Regions from separate parts of the Streptomyces sp. NPDC051976 genome, predicted to be linked through region 3. Evidence: riboswitches for the same ligand, from Rfam matches in the RefSeq annotation. Region 3 holds a riboswitch; each other region holds the start of a gene.
What was found. Region 3 has a riboswitch for S-adenosylmethionine ahead of AB0M29_RS32960 (aminotransferase class V-fold PLP-dependent enzyme). Riboswitches for the same ligand answer to the same signal wherever they lie in the genome.

Region 1 (7,894 bases), on a different contig from region 3:
GTTTCGCTGCCCGGCGGCTGTCCACGCTCTCAGAACGGCAGGACGAACGGCGGGTGCGCGTCGTTGAGGAAGTAGTCCCCGACCTCGCGCAGCCGGTGGGCGACGGGCTGGTGCAGTGCGTGGGTGCGGGCGTTGCGCCAGAAGCGGTCGAATCCCAGCCTGGACGACGCCGAGCGGACGCCGATGACATCGAGGGCGCGGGTGGTGGACTCGTGCGCGGCCCTGGAAGCGGCCGATTCGGCCATGGCCACCAGGGCCGAGGTCTGCGCGTACTCGTCGTACGTGACGTCCTCGCCGCGTGCCAGTGCCCCGTGAACGGCCTCCAGCGCCTGCTCGTTCAGTGCGGAGGCGGAGCGGGCGAGGATGGTGAGTTCTCCGTAGGCGCTCAGCAGCTCCGGGTCCTGGGAGGAGTCGGCGCGCCAGGCCGAGCGGCCCGCCCTGCTGTACTCACGGGCTTCGGCGAGGACTCCCTCGGCGATGCCGAGCAGGAGCTGGACGGAGAGCAGACGCCCGAGCGGCGACGTGAGCGCGGTACGGGGCGACAGGACGCCCTCGTCCGCGGACAGGGAGCCGAGCACGTCATCGGCGACGACGGGTACGGCGTCGAACTCCACGCTGCCGCCTGCCGCGAGCCGCTGGCCGAAGGTGCCGGCGTCGTCGTCGACGCGCACCCTGGGGTCGGCGGTGTCGACGACGACGGCGAAGGGCTCGCCGGTGTCGGCCCGTTGGGCCCGTACGAGGAGACGGTCGGCGACGAGGGCCCCGGTGGTGAAGCTCTGCCGACCGTCGAGCACATGGCCGCGGGCCGACCTGGCCAGTGTCAGCGGCAGTTCCTGGTCGGCGACACCACCGCCCCAACACCAGTCCGCCGCCGCGGACTTCCGCTCGATCCGGGCGGCGAGAGCGGGCACCGTGAGGAACCGCGCGCCGGACGACAGGAAGTAGTGACAGCCGAGCAGTTGCCCGATCGCGCCGTCGGCGGCGGCGATCTCCCGTACGACGGCGTAGGCCGTGGGCCAGTCCCCGCCGCCGCCACCGAGCTCAGCCGGTACGAGGAGCCTCAGCAGCCCCGCCTCCCGCAGCCGGGACACCTCGTCGACCGGGGCCTTGCCCGCCTGGTCCCTGGCCACCGCGTCCGTGGCCAGGTCGTCCGCCGTGTCGCGGGCCACCCGCAGCCAGTGCGCCCGGCCGGGACCGGCGGTCCGGTCGGAGGCGGGGTCGGAAGCCGGGACGGGTACGGACAGCGCCGTGGCAACGCCCATGGCGTGGGAACTCCTCAAGGTCGGCGGCGGGCATCGGGGTTGGGGCTCTCCTGCTGGTCGGGCACGTACTTGTAGCCCACCCGCCGTATGGTGACGATGCGGTGTCGGTACGACCCGAGCTTGCGGCGCAGCCGCGCCACGTGGACATCCACCGTGCGGCCGTCGCCGATGTGGTCGTAGCCCCAGATGTCGGCGATCAACTGCTCGCGTGAGTGCACGTGGTGGGGATGCCGTACGAGGTGGGCGAGCAGTTCGAACTCCAGGTAGGTGAGGTCGAGTTCGCGTCCGTCGACCTCGGCGACATGCCGCGCGGGATCGATGCGTACGCCATTGCCTCCGGCCTGTGGCGCGGGCGGGGTGTCCGCGTAGCCGACCGGTCGGATCCTTCGCCGCGGCACCTCCGCGGCGAAGAACTGCGCGGGGTCGGTGCCCTCGGGGACGAGCACGAGGTAGCCGATGAGGGGCGTGGTGCCGGGTTCCTCGGGGCCGCTGCGCGGGGCGTCGTCCAGGAGGCGGAGATGCCGCACGTCGGGCAGGAGTGCGTGCGGGACAGTGGTCTGAGCAGGGATTGCCGTGGTCATGGCGGTCGTCCTTCGCAGGTACGTCGGGCCATCAGGCGCGGTGGGACCGGCCGCCTGATCACCTGGGATGAGTCAGAAGCAGCGGAGTGACACGCGCGGGAAGTGAGTCGCGTGCCCTAGGCGCGACAGCAGGCGGCGCTGACGACGTGACCAAAGTCGACATGCCGACGACGTACGAGTCGTTGCTTGAAGGGCATGTGCATCATCCTGCGCACCCGAACGGCACCCCGTCAATGCTTTCCTAGTAAATCGATAGGAAATAAGGTGGCGGGGCGCCGTTCGGAGGCGTGCGGGGCGTCTCGTGGGCGAGCTGGACGGGTGTCCGCGTTCGCGGCCTCCAGGCTCTCAGGCCGCGTCGGCCCTGGTCCGGAAGGCGGGATGGTGGTCGCCCAAGCGGCGTACGTAGTCCCGGAGCCGGTGGTGCGAACCGAGGGCGCCGGCCGGGCCGAGATGGACGAGCGCCACCCACAGGTCCACGTCCGCGGCCGTCAGCTCATCGCCCAGCGCATACGGCTGCCCGGCGAGCCGGTTCTCCAGCAGGTCCAGCGCCGCCGCGCGCCCGGGGCCCTCGGCGTCCCGGGTGACCTCTCGGTCCAGCAGGTCACGCAGCGCGTCCACGTCCGCGGCGCGGGCCGGCGGGCGGAGCGCCGCGGGGCAGACCCCGTCGTCGCCGAACCGCAGGCCCGCCAGGTCGCGGAGGATGTCGCAGACCTGGTTGCTGACGACGCGTCCGGTCCACCGGTCGCACAGCGCGGGCGCGGTCAGCGGACCGTCGTAGTGGTACGCCGTGGCCTCGTACGCCCGGCGCAGTGCCGCGAACGCCTCGGGTGTCCCGGCGGGTCGCGGGGCCAGGACCGTGGTGGTGAGCGAGTCGTTCAGGCCGAGCAGGTCCACGCTGATGGACACGCGCAGCGAGCTCGGGCAGTTCTCCGTCAGGAACAACTGGTAGCGGTGCGGCGCCGGGTAGAAGCCGCCCGCCAGACCGACGCCGATACGGTTGTGGAAGCGGTGGGGGAGGGCGGACGGTGCGATCGCCGCGGGGCGATGGCCCGAGGTCGGCGAAATCTTGGTACAGGCGCTGGAGTTGTCTGTGCTGGAACAGTGCGCATGGCTGTCGGACATGACTCTCCCTTGGGGCGCGAGGAAGCCACTGCCGCCTTGTGGGCACCAGCGGCCGATGGGATGCGACTACGCTTCTGGCGCGGGTCCGGATCGTACGGACCGGTAGCGGATCAGTAAGCGCTGGAGACGCGCTGAAGATCGATGTGAAGGCGCCGCGTGAAGCCGTTCCAGGGCATTCCCACCAGTCCCACCTCCGGAGCTCGCGACACGCGAGACCACGCTTGCCCCGCCGCACCGGCAGGACCCGGTCGTCACCCGGGGCACCCCATCGCGGTGGAAGGGTTGCCTGTCAGCGGGCCGGGGCCGATGACCACAAGGGCGGGCGAACCCGCGCCGTGGGCGCTGACAATCGTGACCGTCCCCGTCAGTTTCGGCGCGGCCCGTGCGGCCGTCAAGAAGTTCGCGCACGCGGTCTCACCTGGTGGTCACGCGGGGAGATCACGCGTCGAGATCACCGTTGGACCGGCCTTCCGCGGTGAGGCGCATCGAAGCGGCCCGGTGTCGTGGACAGCCGTCTCCGCCCGGTGGACAATCTCCCTCGTGAGCCAGTATCAGGGTGAGGTTCCGCTCGCGCGGGCGTCCGACGCGGATCGCGACCACGTCCTGGAACTGCTGCGTACGGCAGCGGTTGAGGGACGGCTGTCGCACGAGACCTTCCTCTTCCGCATGGAGCGCGTGCTCGTCGCACGCGACCTGGCCCAACTGCGTTCCACGATCGCGGACCTGCCCGGGGCCGGGGCCGAGGCCGCTCCGCCGCCTGCCGCCCCGGCGTCCCCCGGCGGGTTGCGACGCTTCCTGCGCCGGGCGTCCGCCGCACCGACCCACCTCGCCCTCCGCATCCGCCGCCGCCACCGGATCCGCCACCTGCCCGTCCTCGCGCTGCCGCCGGCCGGCACACGCTCCCTGGTCATCGGACGCGCCTCCAGCAGCCATCTGCGGCTGTCCCACGAATCCGTCTCCCGCTCGCACGCCGTCCTCACCGCCGCCGTCGACGGCTGGTCCCTGTGCGACCTGAGTTCGCTGAACGGCACACGCGTGAACGGCCGGCGGCTGACCGGCCAGACGCCCGTCCGCCCCGGCGACTGGGTCACCTTCGGCAGGATGCACTTCCGGCTCGCCGCACCGTGACGGGGCGTCAAGGAGCTTGACGTAAGGGGTGGATGAAGCTCCGTGCTGCTCCGCTACACGGCACGGGCCCGCCGAAGGTGGTGGTGCGCGGCGCGCGGCTGTGGTTTCCTGGCCGCATGACGACCGTTCTCGTGACCCGCCGCCACGTGGACTACGTGCGTGTCACCAGCACGGGTTGTTGTTCCGTCGAGAGCTGACGCCCCGCTCCGGCCCCTGATCGTCCTTCCCCCGCGCGCCGCCGCATCGCGGCCGTGCGCTGCCTGCTTCGCCGTATCCCCGCATACCCCCGCATACCCCCGCTTGCCCCCGCACCCGGCGCACCCTCCTGCGCGCCGCCGTACCAGGGAGACCCATGAGCCAGCCCATCGACTCCGTCACCGCAGGTCATACGCCGGAGGAAGGCCCCGCCGGGCCGGACACCTCGGCGTGGTCGTTCGAGACCAAGCAGATCCATGCCGGTGCCGCGCCGGACCCGACCACCGGGGCGCGGGCGGTGCCGATCTACCAGACCACGTCGTTCGTGTTCCGCGACACCCAGCACGCCGCCGACCTGTTCTCGCTCGCCGAGCCGGGGAACATCTACACCCGTATCCACAACCCCACCCAGGACGTGTTCGAGCAGCGCGTCGCCGCGCTGGAGGGCGGCGTGGCGGCGGTGGCGCTCTCCTCGGGCCAGGCCGCGGAGACGCTGGCGCTGCTGACCCTGGCGTCCGCCGGCGACCACATCGTCTCCAGCACCTCCCTGTACGGGGGCACCTTCAACCTCTTCCGGCACACCCTGCCCAAGTTCGGCATCGAGGTCTCGTTCGTCGACGACCCGGACGACCTCGACGCCTGGCGGGCGGCGATCCGCCCGAACACCAAGGCGCTGTTCGCCGAGACCCTCGGCAATCCGCGCGGCAACGTCCTGGACGTCCGGGCCGTCGCCGACGTCGCCCATGAGGCGGGCGTGCCGCTGATCGTGGACAACACGGTGCCCACCCCTTATCTGCTGCGGCCGTTCGAGCACGGCGCCGACATCGTCGTCCACTCGGCGACCAAGTTCATCGGGGGCCACGGCACGACCATCGGTGGTGTCGTGGTCGACGGCGGCACGTTCGACTTCGGGCAACACGCCGACCGCTTCCCGGACTTCAACGAGCCCGACCCGAGCTACCACGGACTGCGCTACTGGCCCGCCCTCGGTCCCGGCGCCTTCGCGATCAAGCTCCGCGTCCAACTGCTGCGCGATCTCGGCCCCGCCATCGCCCCGCACTCGGCGTTCCTGCTGCTGCAGGGTGTCGAGACCCTCAGCCTGCGCATCGAGCGGCACTCGGCGAACGCCCAGGCGCTCGCCGAGTGGCTGGAGCAGCGCGACGAGGTCGCCGCCGTCCACTACCCGGGGCTGCCGTCCAACCGGTGGTACGAGGCCGGGCAGCGCTATCTGCCGCGCGGCGCCGGCGCCGTACTGGCCTTTGAACTGCGGGACGGGGTGGAGGCGGGCAAGCGCTTCGTGGACGCCGTGGAACTCTTCAGCCACCTCGCCAACATCGGCGACGTGCGCAGCCTCATCATCCATCCCGCGTCCACCACCCACAGCCAGCTGGACGAGGCGCAGTTGGCGGCCACCGGCACCTCCCCGGGCCTGGTGCGGCTGTCGGTCGGCATCGAGAACCTCGCCGACCTCAAGGCGGACCTGGAGGCGGGCTTCCGCGCGGCCAAGGGCGCGTCCTGAGCGCCGTACCCGCCACCGGCGTCCCTCTCCCGCCGGCCTCCGGGGCCTGGCGGGAGGGGGACGCTCCCGGCCGCCGTCAGTGGTACGTACGGGACAAGGTGCTGCCTTTGGAAGCGGGCGGGGAACTTCCCGGTGTGCGGCTGGCGTACGAGACCTGGGGGCGGCTCAACGCCGCACGCTCCAACGCGGTCCTGGTGCTGCACGCGCTCACCGGGGACAGCCACGCCGCCGGTACGGCCGGCCCGGGCCACCCGACACCCGGGTGGTGGGACGGCCTGATCGGGCCGGGCCGGGCCCTGGACACCGACCGCTGGTTCGTCGTGGCCCCCAACGTACTCGGCGGCTGCCAGGGCAGCACCGGCCCCTCCTCGCTTCGGCCGGACGGACGGCGCTGGGGCGGCAGCTTCCCGCAGCTGACGCAGCGCGACCAGGTCACCGCCGAGGCCGGGTTGGCGGACGCGCTCGGCATCGACCGCTGGGCCCTGGTGGCCGGCGGCTCCATGGGCGGCATGCGCGCCCTGGAGTGGGCCGTGTCGTACCCGGACCGCACCGACGCGCTGTTCCTGCTGGCCTCCACGGCCGCCGCCAGCGCCGAGCAGATCGCCTGGGCCACCATCCAACTGCACGCCATCCGCTCCGACCCGCACTGGAACGGCGGCGACTACCACGACGCCGCCCCCGCCCACGGTCCCCACACCGGCCTCGGCCTCGCCCGCCGACTCGCCCACGTCACCTACCGCAGCGAACCCGAACTCCACACCCGCTTCGGCCGCGCCCCCCAACCCGGCGAACACCCCTGGCACGGTGGCCGCTACCAGGTCGAGTCCTACCTCGACCACCACGCCACCAAGCTCGTCCACCGCTTCGACGCGGGCACCTACGTGACACTGACCGACGCCATGAACAGCCACGACATCGCCCGCACCCGCGGCGGCACCCGCCCCGCCCTCCGCCGCGTCACCGCCCGCACCCTGATCGCCGGAGTCGACTCCGACCGCCTCTACCCCCTCTCCCAGCAAGCCGAACTCGCGGCAGGCATCCCCGCCGCGGACCACGTACGCGTGATCCACTCCCCGCACGGCCACGACGGCTTCCTCCTCGAGACGCAGCAGGTCGCAGCGCTGATAGGGGAACTCCTCGGCCGGTGACCTCATGCGGGCCGCAGGTCAAGGCGCGGTGACGCTGTCGTTCGGCTCGAGGAGGTAGGTGCCCGTGGTGAGGCCGCGGAGGAGGGTGGCGGCGGTTGCCTCGGGGGTCAGGGGGGTGGAATCCAGTACGTGGGACTCGTAGACGCCCAGGTCGCTGAACTGGCCGTGCAGGGAGCGAATCGGCTCGGGGTCGGTCAAGGCGTTGTCGGTCCGGTTCGTTGCCCGTTGCAGTGTGGTGGGCTGGTCCGGCCGGAGGATGACGTAGGTCAGCGGCAGGGTCCTGGCTCGGCCGGCCTCGCGGAACAGGTCGATGAACCAGGGCCCGACGACGCCGTCGCAGATCACCTGGTAGCCGCCGTCGGCGTAGCCGAACGCCGCCGAGACCAGCACCCGCAGGACCACCTGGTTCTGCTGATGCGCTTCGGGCAGGTAGGGCGCGATCCAGCCCTGCTTGATGGAGTGCCAGAAGTCGTCGCTGTGCAGGTGGACGCTGGGAGCCAGGCGATCGGCCAGCAGATGGGCCACGGTGCTCTTGCCGGCTCCGGGCGGCCCGGTCAGGACGATCACCTGACCGCGGTGAGGGGACGTCCGGGAAGGAGGCGGCGGGTTCATGGCGCCACCTTGCCACGCTCGACCTCGCACCCTGTGGTGCGTTCCGCGGGAACACGCACCGCCCGGGGCCTGGCTTCCTGCTTCTCCGCAGGGCGGCCGTGGCAGGCTGGGGGTATGTGCGGTCGATACGCCTCCACCCGACGGCCCGAGGACATGGCCGGGCTCTTCCGCGCCGACGCGCCCCCTCCGGAGGAGGCGTTGCCGCCGTCGTGGAACGTGGCGCCGACCGACGACGTGTGGGCGGTGATCGAGCGGGTCGACCGGACGACGGGGGAGATCGAGCGGCGTCTGCGGGCGGCCCGGTGGGGTCTGGTGCCGTCCTGGGCG
Region 2 (7,894 bases), on a different contig from region 3:
TCGGCGGCGCCGTCGTGCTCCCGATGTTGAACGGGACCACGGTGCCGACGTCGAGGTCCTCCATCATGTCGACGGCGTTGGCGTTCGTCCCGCGGACCACCACCGCGAACTGGTTCGCCCCCGAGGTGTTCTGCACCAGATACGCCATGTTCGCGTTGTCCGGGCTCAACGCGAGCCACCTGAGCTGCCACACCCCCAGCGTCGTCAGCCGGGTGTCCGCCAACTGCTGCTTCACGCCGTACGTGATGCGCTGCTCCTGCGCCGTCAGGGTCTCCCCCGACGGCCGCGGGTCCGCCGCCGTCGCCGCGATCGCGGCCAGCGTCATGGCCGCCCCCGGCGTCATGGGGGCGGGTGATTGATCCGTCATGGTCACTCCTCGTATGCGTGCTCGGACGTGTGCTCGATTTCCGAACAGACAAATGGGTCGTAACCCAACGTAATCACCGACCGGCCCCCGGGAGGCCGTGTCGGGCCTCCGGCAGCCCGAGACCAGGCCATTGGCCTAGGGGCCTCGACGGCCGCCGTGACTGGGCCTCAAGTTCTGCTCAGATGTGGGTTGGGCCCGCCCGCCGGCGCGCACACTGCGGATACGAGGCAGTCACGTAGGCGGACGGGGGTACGGAATCATGAGCATGAAAGCGTGGCTTTCCAAGAAGGGCGGCCGACTGCTCGACATGGTGTCGGAGCGGCGCAGGCTGGCGAACTACACGGACCCCGAGGCGCATCGCCGGGTGGCGCCGGACCAGGACTCGCGGCTGCCCTCCAACTACACGCGGCCGCCGGTCCCGCCGACGGGGCCCTTCAACTGATGCCCTCCCGCTAGGAATTCCCTGCGTCGTAGTGCTCGCGGTGGGTGAGGACCTCGTCCATGTGGGTCTGGGCCCAGTGCCTGAGGCCGCGGGTCATGTGGTGGAGGGAGAGGCCGAGGTCGGTCAGCTCGTAGGTGACGGTGACGGGGACCGTGGGGGTCACGCTGCGGGTGAGGAGGCCGTCGCGTTCGAGGGAGCGCAGGGTCTGGGTCAGCATCTTCTGGCTGACCCCGACCAGCAGCCGGGCGAGCTCGGAGTAGCGCATCGCCCGCGGGGTGGGCGACGCCCCGGACTGCTCGGGCGTATCACCGCCCAGTGCGCACAGGATCAGGACGACCCACTTGTCCGAGATCCGGTCCAGGAGCTGACGGCTGGGGCACACCGCCAGGAACGCGTTGTACTCCGCCTTGGCCTGCGCCTGCTGGGCCGCCTTCGTCGTCGCCACCGCTCTCACCTTTCACCCTCCGGGGGAGTTACGCACTTCAGGGTACCTACTTCCCCATGGGAAGCAGCTCTCCCACACTGGTGCGAGGGGGCCGGAGACACCGCCCCCACCGCCCCACCGCCCCTGGCGAGAAGCGAAAGGCACCACGATGACCACCCCCTCCGCACCCCTGCCCGGCGGAACCTGGACGTTCGGCGACACGACCGTCACCCGGTTCGGCTACGGCGCGATGCAGCTCGCCGGGCCGTGGGTCATGGGGCCGCCCGCCGATCACGACGGCGCCGTGGCGGTGCTGCGCGAGGCGGTCGCCCTCGGGATCACCCACATCGACACCAGCGACGCCTACGGACCGCGCGTCACGAACGAGCTGATCCGCGAGGCGCTGCACCCTTACCCGGAACCGCTGCTCATCGCCACCAAGGTGGGCGCGACCCGCGACGCACAGGGCGGCTGGCCCACCGCCCGGCGCCCCGAGGAGCTGCGCGAGCAGGTCCACGCGAACCTCGAATCCCTCGGCATCGAGGCCCTCGACCTGGTCAACATGCGCATGGGCGACGCCCTGGGCACGCAGCCCGGCTCGCTCGCCGAAGCGTTCGGGACGCTCGCCGACCTCCAGCGCGAGGGCCTGATCCGCCACCTCGGCGTCAGCAACGTCACCGTGGAGCAGGTCGCCGAGGCACGCGGCATCGCCCCGATCGTGTGCGTGCAGAACCATTACAACCTCGCGCACCGCGAGGACGACGACATGGTGGACCACCTCGCCGCCGACGGCATCGCGTACGTGCCGTACTTCCCGCTGGGAGGCTTCACGCCGCTCCAGTCCGAGGCCCTTTCGCAGGTCGCGAACCGGCTGGAGGCGGCGCCGATGGCGGTCGCGCTGGCCTGGCTCACGCGGCGCTCGCCCAACATCCTGCTCATCCCCGGCACCTCGTCCACCGCGCACCTGCGCGAGAACATCGCGGGCGCCGGGCTCGCCCTTACGGACGAGGACATGGCCGCGCTGGACAAGATCGGCCGCTGAGCCCGTACCGGCTAGTCGTCCAGGGCGTGGAGCTGGTCGAGGAACCAGCGGGCCGGGGGGAGGGCGGTGGCGGCGGCCGCGAGGCGCTTGGTGCGGTCGGCGCGATCGGAGGCGGGGAGGGTGAGGGCGGAGTGGAGGGCGGCGGCGGTCGCGCGGATGTCGTAGGGGTTGACGACGAAGGCGTCGTCGCCCAGCTCGGCGAAGGCGCCCGCCTCGCGGGACAGGACCAGGGCCACGCCGCGGTCGGAGACGACCGGCACCTCCTTGGCGACCAGGTTCATACCGTCCCGGATCGGGTTCACCAGCGCCACGTCCGCCAGGCGGTACGCGGCCAGCGAGCGGGCGAAGTCGTCGTCGACCTTCAGCAGCACCGGCTGCCAGTCGGCGGTGCCGTAGTCCGCGTTGATCGCCTCGGCCACCCGGCCGACCTCCGCGGTGTACTCGCGGTAGACCGCCAGATCCTGGCGCGAGGGGTACGCGAAGGCGACATGCACCACGCGCCCGCGCCATTCCGGGTGCTCGTCCAGGAGCTGCCGGTACGCGAGCAGGCCGCGCACGATGTTCTTGGACAGCTCGGTGCGGTCGACCCGGACGATCAGCTTCCGCTCGGCGCCGGTCTCGGCCCGCAGCGTGGCGATCCGGTCCGCCACGTCGGAGCGGTGCGCGCGCTCGCGCAGGAAGTCCGGGTCGGCGCCCAGGCCGTGCACGCCCAGCCGTGTCGTACGGCCGCGGTAGGTGACCGCGTGCCCGTCCTCCGACAGCTCGGCGCCGAGCACCGCGACACAGCACGCGGCGAAGGCGTCGGCCCAGCGGCGGGTGAGGAACGCGGCGCGGTCCGCGCCGAGGATGCCCTCCAGCACCTGCGCGGCGACGTCGTCGGGCAGCATCCGGTAGTAGTCCGGCGGCGCCCACGGGGTGTGCGTGAAGTGGCCGATCCGCAGGTCGGGGCGGCGCTCGCGGAGCAGCGCCGGGACCAGGGACAGGTGGTAGTCCTGCACCAGCACGTGCGCGCCCTCGGCGGCCTCCTCGGCCAGCGCGTCCGCGAAGGCCGTGTTGTACGCCTCGAAGGACGCCCACTGGGCGCGGAAGTCCTCGTCGAAGACGGGTTCCAGCGGGGTCTGGTAGAGCAGGTGGTGCACGAACCACAGCACCGAGTTCGCGATGCCGTTGTACGCCGCCTCGAACACGTCCGGCGCGATCGCGATCATCCGCGAGCCGGGCTCGGCCACGCCCTGCCGCACCGCCTCCCGGTCACCGTCGCTCAGGGCCGCGCACACCCACACCGCGCCCGCGTCGTCCCCGATCGCGCTCAGCCCCGACACCAGGCCGCCCCCGCCGCGTCTGCTGCGCAGGGCTCCCGTCTCGTCCACGCTGTACGTCACCGGGCCTCGGTTCGACGCGACCAAAATCCGCGCACCGGCGCTCTTCACCATGCGGCGAGCCTAGCCCCCCGGGCTCCCCCTCAAACGTCCCCGGCCGCGCCGCGTGTGGCGCACGGTGCGCCCGTGACGCGCCCGGCTGCGCCGGAGTGCCCCGATAGGGGCGCGGGGAAGCGCGCTGCGCTGGCGGAGGCCCAGGCACCGGACGTGCCCCGTCAGGGGCGCGGGGAACTGCGCGACCAGCCCATGACCGGGCTGCAGGTCACCACCGGCCCCAATGGGGCAGACGCGTTGTTTTCGGACCACCGGCCGGTGGGGGCGGGCCGCGCAGTTCCCCGCGCCCCTTCGGGGCACTACGCGGCGTGGCGGGCCACGTATTCGTGGATGTCGAGCATGGGGGGACGTTCGTCGGTGTCGACCGGGTGGGTGTGGGGGGCGAAGCCGCGGTCGGTGAGGTGGAACTGGGTGAGGCGGGGACGGACGAGGTGGGCGCGGGAGAGCCGCTGCTGGGCGGTGCGGTAGATGGCGGCAGCCATACGGCCAAGGGCCTGCCCGTCCTGGTGCCGGTGGTGGCGGACGCCCACGTCCACCTGGGCGAGCGCGTCGAGCCCGACCAGCCCGAGGGAGTCGATGAGCATCGCCAGCTCGACCCCGTAGCCCACGGGGAAGGACAGCCGTTCCAGAAGCGTGCGGCGCGCCGCATACTCGCCGCCGAGCGGCTGCACGAAGCCCGCCAGCCGCGGCCAGTGCAGATTCAGCAGCGGCCGGGCGACCAGCTCGGTGACCCGCCCGCCCCCGTGCGGCACGACCGCCCCGTCCGTCTCCAGCGGCCGGTCGTACATCGCCTTGACGAGCTGCAGGCCGGGATCGGTGAGCAGCGGCCCGACGATCCCCGACACGAAGCGCGAGTCGAACTCGCGCAGATCCGCGTCGATGAAACAGATGATCTCGCCGCTGGTCACCAGCAGTGACCGCCAGAGCACCTCACCCTTGCCCGGCACGGCCGGCAGCCGCGGCAGGATCTCGTCCCGCCGCACCACCCGGGCCCCGGCGTCCGCCGCCACCCCCGCCGTACGGTCGAGGGAGCCGGAGTCGACCACGATCAGCTCGTCGACGAGCGGCACCTCGGCGGTCATGAGGTCGCGGCGGATGGCGGTGACGATCTCGCCGACCGTCTCCTCCTCGTCCAGCGCGGGCAGCACGACGCTGACGGTGCCCTGCGCCCCCGCCGCCCGCTTGGCCGCGAGCAGCGCGTCCAGCGGCCGGTCGGCCGCGGTCCAGGACCGCTCGGCCAGCCACCGTTCCACCTCGTCCAGCACGTGCGGGTCTCCCTCTCGGCCTGGTGTTGTATCCATCTCGCGGTTCGGACGACTATCTCAACTGTCACGCTCGTCGGTTACAGTCTTGAACAACGCGTAAGAGCCCGGCATGCCGGGGTCGCCACGCGCACAAACGCCCGGATGCGTCATCCGGTGCCATACCGCTCATCCAGAGGGGCAGAGGGAACGGCCCGTTGAAGCCCCGGCAACCCTCCCGCCGACCGCGAGGTCACACGGTGGGGAAGGTGCCAATTCCGTCTTGTGGCGATGTCCGTCACAAGGAAGATGAGGAGAAAGGGCCTCGCCATCATGGCTGTGCAGACCGTCGCCGCCGACACCACCACCCCCTTCGGACCCGCCGCGGCGCTCTCGTGCCGCGAGTGCGGCACCCGCTTCCCGCTGAGCCCGATCTTCGCGTGCCAGGAGTGTTTCGGCCCGCTCGAAGTCGCCTACGACCTGCCGCTCGGTGACCCGGAGTCGCTGCGCAAGCGGATCGAGGCCGGGCCCACCAACATCTGGCGGTACGCGCCGCTGCTGCCGGTGCCCGCCGACGTCGCCGACAAGCCCAATCTGAACCCCGGATGGACCAAGCTCGTCAAGGCCGACAACCTGGCCCGTGAGCTGGGCATCACCGGTGGCCTGCACATCAAGGACGACTCCGGCAACCCGACGCACTCCTTCAAGGACCGCGTGGTGGCCATCGCACTGGAGGCCGCCCGCACCTTCGGCCTCACCACCTTGTCCTGCTCCTCCACCGGCAACCTGGCCGGCGCGGTCGGCGCCGCCGCCGCCCGCGCGGGCTTCCGCTCCTGCGTGTTCATCCCGCACGACCTGGAGGCGGGCAAGGTCGTCATGGCCGCGGTCTACGGCGGCGAGCTGGTCGGCATCGAGGGCTCGTACGACGACGTGAACCGCTTCTGCTCCGAGCTGATCGGCGACCCGATCGGCGAGGGCTGGGGCTTTGTGAACGTGAACCTGCGCCCGTACTACGGCGAGGGGTCCAAGACGCTGGCGTACGAGATCTGCGAGCAGCTCGGCTGGCGGCTGCCGGACAACCTGGTCGTCCCGATCGCCTCCGGCTCCCAGCTCACCAAGATCGACAAGGGCCTGCAGGAGCTGATCAAGCTCGGCCTGGTCGAGGACAAGCCGTACAAGATCTACGGGGCCCAGGCCGAGGGCTGCTCGCCGGTGTCGGTGGCGTACAAGGCCGGTCACGACGTCGTACGCCCGGTGAAGCCGGACACGATCGCCAAGTCGCTGGCGATCGGCAACCCCGCCGACGGGCCGTACGTGCTGGACATCGCGCGGCGCACCGGCGGAGCCGTCGAGGACGTGAACGACGAGCAGATCGTGGACGCCATCAAGCTGCTCGCCCGCACCGAGGGCATCTTCGCCGAGACCGCGGGCGGGGTGACGGTGGGCGTGCTGAAGAAGCTCATCGAGACCGGGCAGCTCGACCCGGCCGCCGAGACCGTCGTGCTGAACACCGGCGACGGACTGAAGACCCTGGACGCGGTGGCGCCCACCACCGGGCCGACCGCGACCATCCGCCCCACCCTTGCCGCGTTCCGAGAGGCTGGCCTCGCATGAGTGCTTCTGTTCGTATCCCCACCATTCTCCGTACCTACACCGGCGGCCAGGCGGAGGTTCCGGCCGACGGGGCGACGCTTGCCGAGGTCATCGAGTCGCTGGAGAAGAATCACGCGGGCATTTCCGGGCGGGTTCTCGACGACACCGGAAAACTCCGTCGTTTCGTGAACGTTTATGTCAACGACGACGATGTCCGTTTTTCCGAAGGACTTGACACGGCCGTTCCGGACGGCGCGAGCGTGTCGATCATTCCGGCGGTCGCGGGCGGCTGAGTACGGCCGTTGAAGGAGTCTTCACGGTGCGCTGAAGACGTACGGAAGGCGTACTGAAGGCGTCACGGTTACCGGCAGTCACCAGAACCGAAATGTGCCCCGTTCACCCTTTGCGGTGGATGGGGCACCGGTCTGTCCGGGCTCCGTCGGGGGTCGCAACGGGCCTACGCGGGGCGGTAGTTGAAAACTTGTACAGTTGCCGGGGGCAAGTTGCCACCCCTGTGGTTGGTGCGGCGATTTATCGCCAAATTCACGTGACGAATGTCCTGAAGGTGCTGTATGTCCGGTCCGAGATGCCCCGTCATAAGCACCTTTCCTGTGGTATTTCGGATCGATCACGCCAGGAATTCTCGTCCAATTGACCTGTTGCACTGGGCATCCGTGCAGATACATTCAGCCGCGGTCGACGCGTTCCGGCGCACACCCCCCAGGGGTCTCCTTGCCACCGGTAAGGGGTCCAACGGCGGGTGAGGTCTGACCCGGACCCGCGGAGTGCGGGGCCGCGATAGGGCCAGTAATAGGGGAGTTAGGAATGGCTCAGGGCACCGTCAAGTGGTTCAACGCGGAGAAGGGCTACGGCTTCATCGCGGTCGACGGTGGTGCGGATGTTTTCGTCCACTACAGCGCGATCCAGATGGACGGTTACCGCACCCTCGAAGAAGGCCAGCGAGTCGAGTTCGAGATCTCGCAGGGTCAGAAGGGGCCGCAGGCGGACATGGTCCGGCTGGCCGGCTGACAGCTCCGGCGCGTTCGGCCACCGACGCGACGCACTCACGCCGAAGGGTCCGTACCTCAGCCGAGGTGCGGGCCCTTCGTGCGTCCCGGACGTCCCGGTGCGTCACGCGGCGGGCACGGCGAGTGCCGGGCAGGGGCCTGGAGTTATCCACAGGCGCTTGCACTCGATGGGGTCGAGTGCTAATCATTGGCGTTAGCACTCTACGAGTGAGAGTGACAGAAGGACTGGGTCGGTGAGGCCCGCTCGGCCGTCGGAAAGGAACCGGCGACCAGGCTGGCCGTCCGTCGCGGGCGCCACGCGGTCCGGAGCAATCCACCCCTCCC
Region 3 (7,894 bases):
GCCACCTCGCGGTCCGCGGAGACCACCACGATCTGCCGCCCCGGCGGTTCGGCCCGCACCAGACGGCGGATCAACTCGTCAGCGGTCTCACCGGCCTTGCTGAACAGCACCCGCACCCCGCGCGGCGGCGCAAGCAGCACCGGCATGTCCAGATCGGCGCCGTCGAAGACACAGGTGACCTCGGCACCGCTCTGCGCGGCCAGCGCGGCCAGGCCGCCGAGCAGCCGCAGCCGCTGCTTCTCCAACGGCATCGCCGGATAGCCGGTCTTGGTGACGTTGTAGCCGTCCACCACCAGATGCGCCTGCGGCAGCGCGAGCAACTGGTCGAGCAGCGCCGGGTCGGTGTCGGAGAGCGCCCGGGTGGCGATGTCGCGCGGGCTGAACGCCCCGGGCGCCACCGCGTCCACGGTGTCGGCCGGGCGCACACCCATGGTGTCCCGTGGCGGCAGGGCCAGTTCGCGGCGCAGCCCGGAGGCCGCGTCCAGCACGGTGTCCAGCAGCAGCCGCAGCCGTACGTCCTCGATACTGCGTCCCTCGCGGGCGGCCCTGCGGCCGGACTCCACGGCCGCCTCCGCCTCGGTGAGCCGGGTGCGCAGCCGCCGCGCCTCGCTCTCGGCGGCGGTCTTGTCGTGGGCGGCGGCGGTGCGGGTCTCGTCCAGTTCGGCCTGGATCTTGCGCTGCGCCGCCTCGGCGCGCTTGACGTCGCTCAGGGCGCTGCGCAGCTTGCGGTGCAGCGAGTCGCCCTCCTTGCGGACCGCGTCCAGTTCGGCGCGGGCGCGCTGCGCCTCGGCGCGGAGCTGGGAGTGCAGCCCGTCGACCTCCTCGCGCAGCCGGGCGAGCTCGCGCAGGGTCTCCTCGTCGGCCCGCTCGTCGTGCGCCCGCTGGGCCTCCTCGCCGGCGGTGGCGACCAGCTTGGCCCAGCCCGCGGGGCGCAGCAGATAGGCGGCCGCGGCCACGTCCAGCGGGTCGGCGGCGGGCGGCGGGGTGCCGCCGTCGAGCGCCCCGGTCAGCTCGGGCTGCGCCTCGCGCAGCCGGCCCGCGACCTTCTGCCGGAACGCCGCGTCCCCTTCGAGGGCGGCGGCCAGTGCGGTCGCCGCGTACTTCACACGTCTGGAGGGGGTGAAGCGGGCGTACGGGCGCAAGCTGACCGGCAGTTCCGGGTAGGTGAAGCTGCCGAACGCGTCGGCGGCGATGGCGACCACCCGGTGGCGTACCCCCTCGGGCAGCGGCCGGTCGAGCGCGGGCTCACCGCCGGGCCCGGGCACGCCGTCGCCCGCGACACGGTCGTCAGGAACGCCGTCGTCCGGCGCGCCTTCGCCCGGCGCGGCGGCACCCGCCTCGGCCCCGCTCGCCTCGGCCCGCGGAACGCCGCCGATACCGTCCACCAGTCACTCCCGTCCGGTTACACGGCGCCTCCCCGGCCCCCTTCGATCCTCCGGCCGCCGCCTCTTGTGTCCATTGTCCCCGTACGGGCGGTCAACCCTGCGCGGTGCCGTTCTCCGCGTCGGCGCCGGGCCGGTCGACCAGCTCGATCTGGTCCAGCGCGTTGCACCAGCGGCAGCGCACCGACTCGACCGTCTCGCTGAGCACCTCGGTCTCCTCGATCGACGGCGCGCCCGCGAGATCGAGGTGGACGTACTCCACGACCCGCGTCGAGCGGGTCACGTCGAAGCGGGTGAGATTGCCGCACAGCGTGCAGCGCCAGCGCGTGGTGTCGGTCGGCAGGGGAACCGGCATCGGGTCTGCACCTCTTCCTCGGGCATACGTGACGGGGGTTCCCCCAGCCGATGGCCGGCGGAGGGCGAAACGTCCCGGGTCACCCTACGGCCTCGGAGGTACGGCGCGCTGCGGCGAGGCGGCCTATGACCGTTACGCCCGGTCCGTCATCATCGGTCCATGGTCATCCCGGTGTACGACAAGAACCCCGTCCGCCGTCCACCGGTCGTGACATACGGGCTGATCGCCGTGTGCACCGTGGTCTTCCTGCTCGGCCCGCTCTCCGGCTTCAACACCTCGTACGGGACCGGCGAGCGGCTGCAGTGCGCGCAGTCGGGCTACTTCAACCACTGGGGCGTCATCCCGTACGAGTTGTTCCACGGGCAGCTCCCGCCCGACCGGCTCGGGCTGCCCTCCGGGTGCCCGGTGCCGGACGCCTTCACCAAGGTGCCGTTCGTCTCCGTGCTCACCGGGATGTTCCTGCACGGGAGCTGGCTGCACCTGATCGGCAACATGCTCTTCCTCTACGTCTTCGGCGACAACGTGGAGAACCGCATGGGCAGGGTCCGCTTCGCCGTCTTCTACCTGGTCGCGGGGTATCTGGCGACCTACGGTTTCGCGCTGGCCAACAGCGAGTCGGCGCAGACCCTGGTGGGCGCCTCCGGGGCGATCTCCGGGGCGCTGGGCGCGTACCTCTACCTCTATCCCCGGGCCCGCGTCACCAGCCTGTTCCCGTTCCTCTTCTTCATCCCACTGCGCTTCCCCGCCTGGGTGGTGCTCGGCTTCTGGTTCGTGCTGCAGTGGCTGGCCGCGCAGACCGCGCGCAACGGTCCCGGCGTCGCCTACCTCGCCCATGTGGTCGGCTTCGCCTTCGGGTTCCTCTGCGCCTGGGTGTGCTACCGGCCGCGTCGTAAGGTAGGGCTCGTATTCGGGTCGACCCAAGGAGACATCCAGCCGTGATCACCGCGATCGTGCTCATCAAGACGTCAGTCGACCGCATCCCCGAGATCGCCGAGTCGATCGCCGCGCTGGAGAACGTCAGCGAGGTCTACTCGGTGACCGGGACGTACGACCTCGTGGCGCTGGTGCGGGTGGCCCGGCACGACGACCTCGCGGACATCATCCCGGGCCGGATCAGCAAGATCCCCGGCGTCCAGGTCACCGACACCCATGTCGCCTTCCGCACCTACTCGCAGCACGACCTGGAAGCCGCCTTCGCCATCGGCCTCGACTCGTAGCGCCGCCGGCCCGCCCGCGGGCCGGCGTCAGCCGCGGTCGGGGACGCAGCGGCCGTCCTCGGTGCGGTACTTCCAGCGGGCGCCGTCGCGGACGAGCTCCCGCACGGCGCGCACGAAGCGCTCGATGTGCTCGTCGGGCGTCCCGGCGCCGAAGCTGACCCGGATGGCGTTCAGGGAGCGCTCGCCGGGCACCGCCTCGGGCGCCCCGCACTCGCCCGGCGCGTCCGGCTCGCCCCCGAGGAGGGTGCGGACCAGGGGGTGGGCGCAGAAGAGGCCGTCGCGGACCCCGATGCCGTACTCCGCGGAGAGCGCCGCGGCGAAGTGCGAGCTGTTCCAGCCCTGGACGACGAAGGACAGCACGCCCACCCGCGGCGCGTCCTCGCCGAAGAGCGAGAGCACCCGCACCTCGGGGACCTCCGCGAGGCCCTCCCGCAGCCGGGCCAGCAGCTGCTGCTCGCGGCTGACGAGCCGGTCGAACCCGGCCTCGGTGAGCGCCTTGCACGCGGCGGCGACCGCGTAGACGCCGATCACGTTGGGCGAGCCCGCCTCGTGCCGGGCGGCGGTGGTGTGCCACTCGACGTCGACCCCGCCGTCGGCCCGGCGGGCGACCTTGCGGCTCGCGCCGCCCCCGGCGAGGTACGGCTCCGCCTCGCGCAGCCAGTCGGCCCGCCCGGCCAGCACTCCGGAGCCGAAGGGGGCGTACAGCTTGTGGCCGGAGAAGGCGACCCAGTCGACGTCGAGCGCGGCGACGTCCACCGGGTGGTGCGGGGCGAGCTGCGCGGCGTCGAGCACGATCCGGGCGCCGTGCCGGTGCGCGGCGGCGGCCAGCTCCCGTACCGGCCACAGCTCGCCGGTGACGTTCGAGGCACCGGTGACGCAGACCAGCTTGGGGCCCTTGGGCGCGGCGTGCAGCGCCACGTCGAGCGCGGCGACCGCCTGCTCGGGGGTGCGCGGCGCCGCCAGGTAGGTGACCTCGGCGCCCTCGGCGCGCTCCCAGGGCAGCAGCGAGGCGTGGTGCTCGGTCTCGAAGACGAAGACCCGGGTGCCGGCGGGCAGCACGGCGGCCAGCAGGTTGAGCGAGTCGGTGGTCGACCGGGTGAAGACCACCTGGTCGTCCGCCCGGCAGCCGAGGAACGCGGCCACGGTCTCCCGGCTCTGCTCGAACAGGTCGGTGGAGAGCTGCGACAGGTACCCGGCGCCGCGGTGCACGCTGCCGTAGTACGGGGCGTACGCCGCCACGTCGTCCCAGACCCGCTGCAGCGCCGGGGCGCTGGCCGCGTAGTCGAGCGCGGCGTACGTCACCTCGCCGCCGGTCACCAGCGGCACGCGGACGTCATGCCCCAGAACGGGCAGCGGGGTACAAATCTCTCGGTCGGTGGCAGCGAAGGACACAGTCATGGCGAACTCCCGTAAAAGGCAGGCGACATCACCGCACGCCCGCGGCCGGAGGACACACCGGCGGATGCACGCGGGGCGGAGCGGGACGGATTTCGTCGAACGGATGCGTCGGACGCGCGGCAGAGCCCTGCGTCGACGTGATGGCGGTACGGCGGAACCGGGCCGACAGGCCCTATCGCATTCGCTTACGCATGAGAGAACTCCCCAAGTCCGGCTTGCCGAGAGCCTCGCTGCTCACGGCCTGGTCATCACCCGGGGCACCCCGCCTCGGACGGAGGGTTGCCGGACAGCGAGCCGGGGCCTTTGCGCTGTCACTCGTGACCTGCTCAGCATTCTGCCACAGGGCGGCGCACGCACAAGTCGCCGTCCATGGAGTGGACGGCGACTTGTGCGTGCGTACGTCCTGCTACGCGTTGCTCGCCGCGGCCCACCGCTCCAGCGCGGCGGCGGCCCGGCCCGAGTCGATCGACTCGGCCGCCCGGACCAGCCCGGCGGAGATCTGCTCCTCCAGCGAGCCGCTGGTCGGCGACAGCGCCACGAGCGCGGCCGCCGAGTTCAGCAGCACCGCGTCGCGTACCGGCCCGGTCTCGCCCGCGAGCACCCGCCGGGCGACCTGCGCGTTGTAGGCCGCGTCGGCGCCGCGCAGGGCCTCCACGGGCACCAGGCCGAGACCGACGTCGCGCGGGTCGAAGGGAGTCTGCTCGACCTTGCCGTCACGCACCACCCACACCTGGGAGGTGGCGGTGGTGGTCAGCTCGTCCAGACCGTCGTCGCCACGGAACACCAGGGCGGAGGAGCCGCGTTCGGCCAGCACCCCGGCCAGGATCGGCGCCATCCGAAGATCGGCGACACCGGTCGCCTGCGCCCGCACCCGGGCCGGATTGGTCAGCGGGCCGAGGAAGTTGAAGGTCGTCGCGACCCCCAGCTCGGCGCGCGCGGTCGCCACATGGCGCAGCGCCGGGTGGAACTTCACCGCGAAGCAGAAGGTGATCCCGGCCTCCTCCGCGACCTCGACGACCCGCTGCGGGGTGAGCTGGAGGTTGACCCCCAGGTGTTCGAGTACGTCGGAGGCGCCGCTGGCCGAGGACGCGGCCCGGTTGCCGTGCTTGACGACCTTGGCGCCGGTGCCCGCCACCACGATGGCCGACATCGTGGAGATGTTCACGGTCTTGGCCCGGTCGCCGCCGGTGCCGACGATGTCCACCGTCTTGCCCGGCACCTCGATGGTGTTGGCGTGCGCGTACATCGCCCGCACCATCCCGGAGACCTCCTCGACGGTCTCCCCCTTGGCCCGCAGCGCGACCGCGAACCCGGCGATCTGCACGTCGGTGGCCTCACCGCGCATGATCGTGTCCATCGCCCACCCGGTCTGCGCCGCGGTGAGGTCCCGTCCGGCCAGCAGGGTGCTGAGGACGTCGGGCCAGGAGGGGGCCGCCGGGCTGTTGCCGCCTGCCGGGGTCACAACGCTCATGGTCCACGCTCCTGGTGGTCGGGAAGGGTTCCGCGCGCTCAGCCTAGCGGCGGGCCGACCGTGCGGCGGCCGCTGCCCGCACTGCGGACGCCCCTGTCCCGCAACGCCTCCGGGCCGGCCCCGGCGCCCCCGAAGGGACACCGGGACCGGCCCGGAAGGTGGCGTTGCTCAGCACTGCTCAGCGGTGGTGCACCGTACGGCTAGTGGTGCCCGTGCCCGCTGGTGATCTCCTCGTACTCCTCGACGGTGGGCTTGGGGATCTGGCTGCTCTCCCCGTAGAACCCACGCGACAGCTTCGCCCGGAGCTTCTCGACCGGGTTGGCCTTGCGCTCGACACCGTTCTCGTCGACCTCGGGGCCGATCTCCAGCGGGGTCGGCTGGACGTGCGCGGTGAGGATGTGGCGCTGCTCCTGCGAGAGCGGCTCGTGCACCTCGATGAACTCGCCGTGCGGCAGCCGCTTGATGATGCCGGTCTCGCGACCGTGCAGCACCTTCTCGCGGTCCCGGAGCTGCAGGCCCAGGCAGATCCGCTTGGTCACGTAGAACGACGCGACCGGCAGCGTGAAGAAGCCGATGCGGACGAACCAGGTGATCACGTTGATCGACAGATGGAAGTGCGTGGCCCACAGGTCGTTGCCGCCACCGATCAGCAGCACGAAGTACATCGTCAGCCAGGCGACACCGAAGCCGGTGCGGACGGGGCGGTTGCGCGGGCGGTCCAGCAGGTGGTGCTCACGCTTGTCCCCGGTCACCCAGGACTCGATGAACGGGTAGACCGCGATCGCCGCGAGGACCAGCGGGAAGATCATCAGCGGTACGAACACACCCAGTGCCAGCGTGTGGCCGAAGCCTCTGATCTCCCATCCGGGCATCACACGGATCAGGCCCTCGGAGAAGCCCATGTACCAGTCGGGCTGGGCTCCGGTGGACACCTGGTCCGGCCGGTAGGGACCCATCGTCCAGATCGGGTTGATGGTGGCGACCGCGGCGAGCGCCGCGATCAGACCGAAGACCAGGAAGAAGAAGCCGCCCGCCTTCGCGGTGTACACCGGCAGCAGCGGCATGCCGACGACGTTCTTCTCGGTCTTGCCCGCACCCGGGAACTGGGTGTGCTTGTGGTAGAAGACCAGGATCAGGTGCGCGACCAGCAGACCGGCCATCAGGCCCGGCAGCAGCAGGATGTGCACCGAGTAGAAGCGCGGCACCAGGTCGTGACCGGGGAACTCGCCGCCGAACAGGAACATCGAGATGTACGTGCCCACGATCGGGGTGGCGAGCACCGCGCCCTCGGCGAACCGGATACCGGTGCCGGAGAGCAGGTCGTCGGGGAGCGAGTAACCGGTGAAGCCGGTGAACATGCCGAGGAACAGCAGCGTCCAGCCGAACAGCCAGTTGATCTCACGCGGCTTGCGGAAACCGCCGGTGAAGAACACGCGCATCATGTGCACGATCATCGCCGCGACGAAGATCAGCGCGGCCCAGTGGTGGATCTGCCGGATCAGCAGACCACCGCGCACCTCGAAGCTGATGTGCATGGTCGAGGCGTACGCCTCCGACATCCGCACACCCTGCAGCGGCACGTACGGGCCGTGGTAGACGACCTCGCTCATGCTGGGGTGGAAGAACAGCGTCAGATAGACACCCGTGAGGATGAGGATCGTGAAGCTGTACAGGCAGATCTCGCCCAGCATGAAGGACCAGTGGTCCGGGAAGATCTTGCGCAGGTTGGACTTGGCCAGCTTGTAGAGCCCGAGCCGGCTGTCGGTCCACTCCGCGACCCGCTGCCCCGCGGGTGCTTTGCCCCGGCGGACAGGGGCTTCGGTCGTTGTAGTCATCAGCGCTCCCAGAAGGCCGGACCGACGGGCACCGCGAAGTCGCCGAGGGCGACGAGGTTGCCCTCACCATTGACGCTGATCCGAAGCTGCGGCAGCGGGTGTCCCGCTGGGCCGAAGATCACCCGGGCACCGTCGGACAGGTCGAACGTCGACTGGTGGCACGGGCAGAGTACGTGGTGCGTCTGCTGCTCGTACAGGCTGATCGGACAGCCGACGTGAGTGCAGATCTTGGAGAA

Region 1: it holds a riboswitch for S-adenosylmethionine, as region 3 does, so the genes downstream of both, AB0M29_RS18285 (putative leader peptide) here and AB0M29_RS32960 (aminotransferase class V-fold PLP-dependent enzyme) in region 3, are expected to answer to the same signal.
Region 2: it holds a riboswitch for S-adenosylmethionine, as region 3 does, so the genes downstream of both, thrC (threonine synthase) here and AB0M29_RS32960 (aminotransferase class V-fold PLP-dependent enzyme) in region 3, are expected to answer to the same signal.

What each region holds. Positions count from the first base shown of each region.
Region 1 is NZ_JBFAXL010000016.1:28,710-36,603, forward strand. It holds gene AB0M29_RS18270 (acyl-CoA dehydrogenase family protein) at 30-1,262, opposite strand; gene AB0M29_RS18275 (winged helix-turn-helix domain-containing protein) at 1,277-1,843, opposite strand; gene AB0M29_RS18280 (glutathione S-transferase C-terminal domain-containing protein) at 2,189-2,965, opposite strand; gene AB0M29_RS18285 (putative leader peptide) at 3,076-3,141, opposite strand; SAM riboswitch class IV at 3,178-3,322, opposite strand; gene AB0M29_RS18290 (DUF1707 and FHA domain-containing protein) at 3,506-4,093, shown strand; gene AB0M29_RS18295 (bifunctional o-acetylhomoserine/o-acetylserine sulfhydrylase) at 4,446-5,807, shown strand; gene AB0M29_RS18300 (homoserine O-acetyltransferase) at 5,804-6,955, shown strand; gene AB0M29_RS18305 (AAA family ATPase) at 6,974-7,522, opposite strand; gene AB0M29_RS18310 (SOS response-associated peptidase) at 7,682-7,894, shown strand, end outside.
Region 2 is NZ_JBFAXL010000049.1:11,309-19,202, forward strand. It holds gene AB0M29_RS34280 (IPT/TIG domain-containing protein) at 1-367, opposite strand, end outside; gene AB0M29_RS34285 (hypothetical protein) at 633-809, shown strand; gene AB0M29_RS34290 (helix-turn-helix domain-containing protein) at 820-1,254, opposite strand; gene AB0M29_RS34295 (aldo/keto reductase family oxidoreductase) at 1,403-2,275, shown strand; gene AB0M29_RS34300 (trehalose-6-phosphate synthase) at 2,287-3,708, opposite strand; gene AB0M29_RS34305 (glucosyl-3-phosphoglycerate synthase) at 4,008-4,973, opposite strand; SAM riboswitch class I at 5,136-5,265, shown strand; gene thrC (threonine synthase) at 5,283-6,563, shown strand; gene AB0M29_RS34315 (ubiquitin-like small modifier protein 1) at 6,560-6,835, shown strand; gene AB0M29_RS34320 (cold-shock protein) at 7,368-7,571, shown strand.
Region 3 is NZ_JBFAXL010000045.1:12,506-20,399, reverse strand. It holds gene AB0M29_RS32980 (NYN domain-containing protein) at 1-1,265, opposite strand, end outside; gene AB0M29_RS32975 (hypothetical protein) at 1,477-1,737, opposite strand; gene AB0M29_RS32970 (rhomboid family intramembrane serine protease) at 1,897-2,676, shown strand; gene AB0M29_RS32965 (Lrp/AsnC ligand binding domain-containing protein) at 2,673-2,954, shown strand; gene AB0M29_RS32960 (aminotransferase class V-fold PLP-dependent enzyme) at 2,982-4,352, opposite strand; SAM riboswitch class IV at 4,559-4,675, opposite strand; gene trpD (anthranilate phosphoribosyltransferase) at 4,759-5,823, opposite strand; gene AB0M29_RS32950 (cytochrome bc complex cytochrome b subunit) at 6,024-7,658, opposite strand; gene AB0M29_RS32945 (Rieske 2Fe-2S domain-containing protein) at 7,658-7,894, opposite strand, start outside.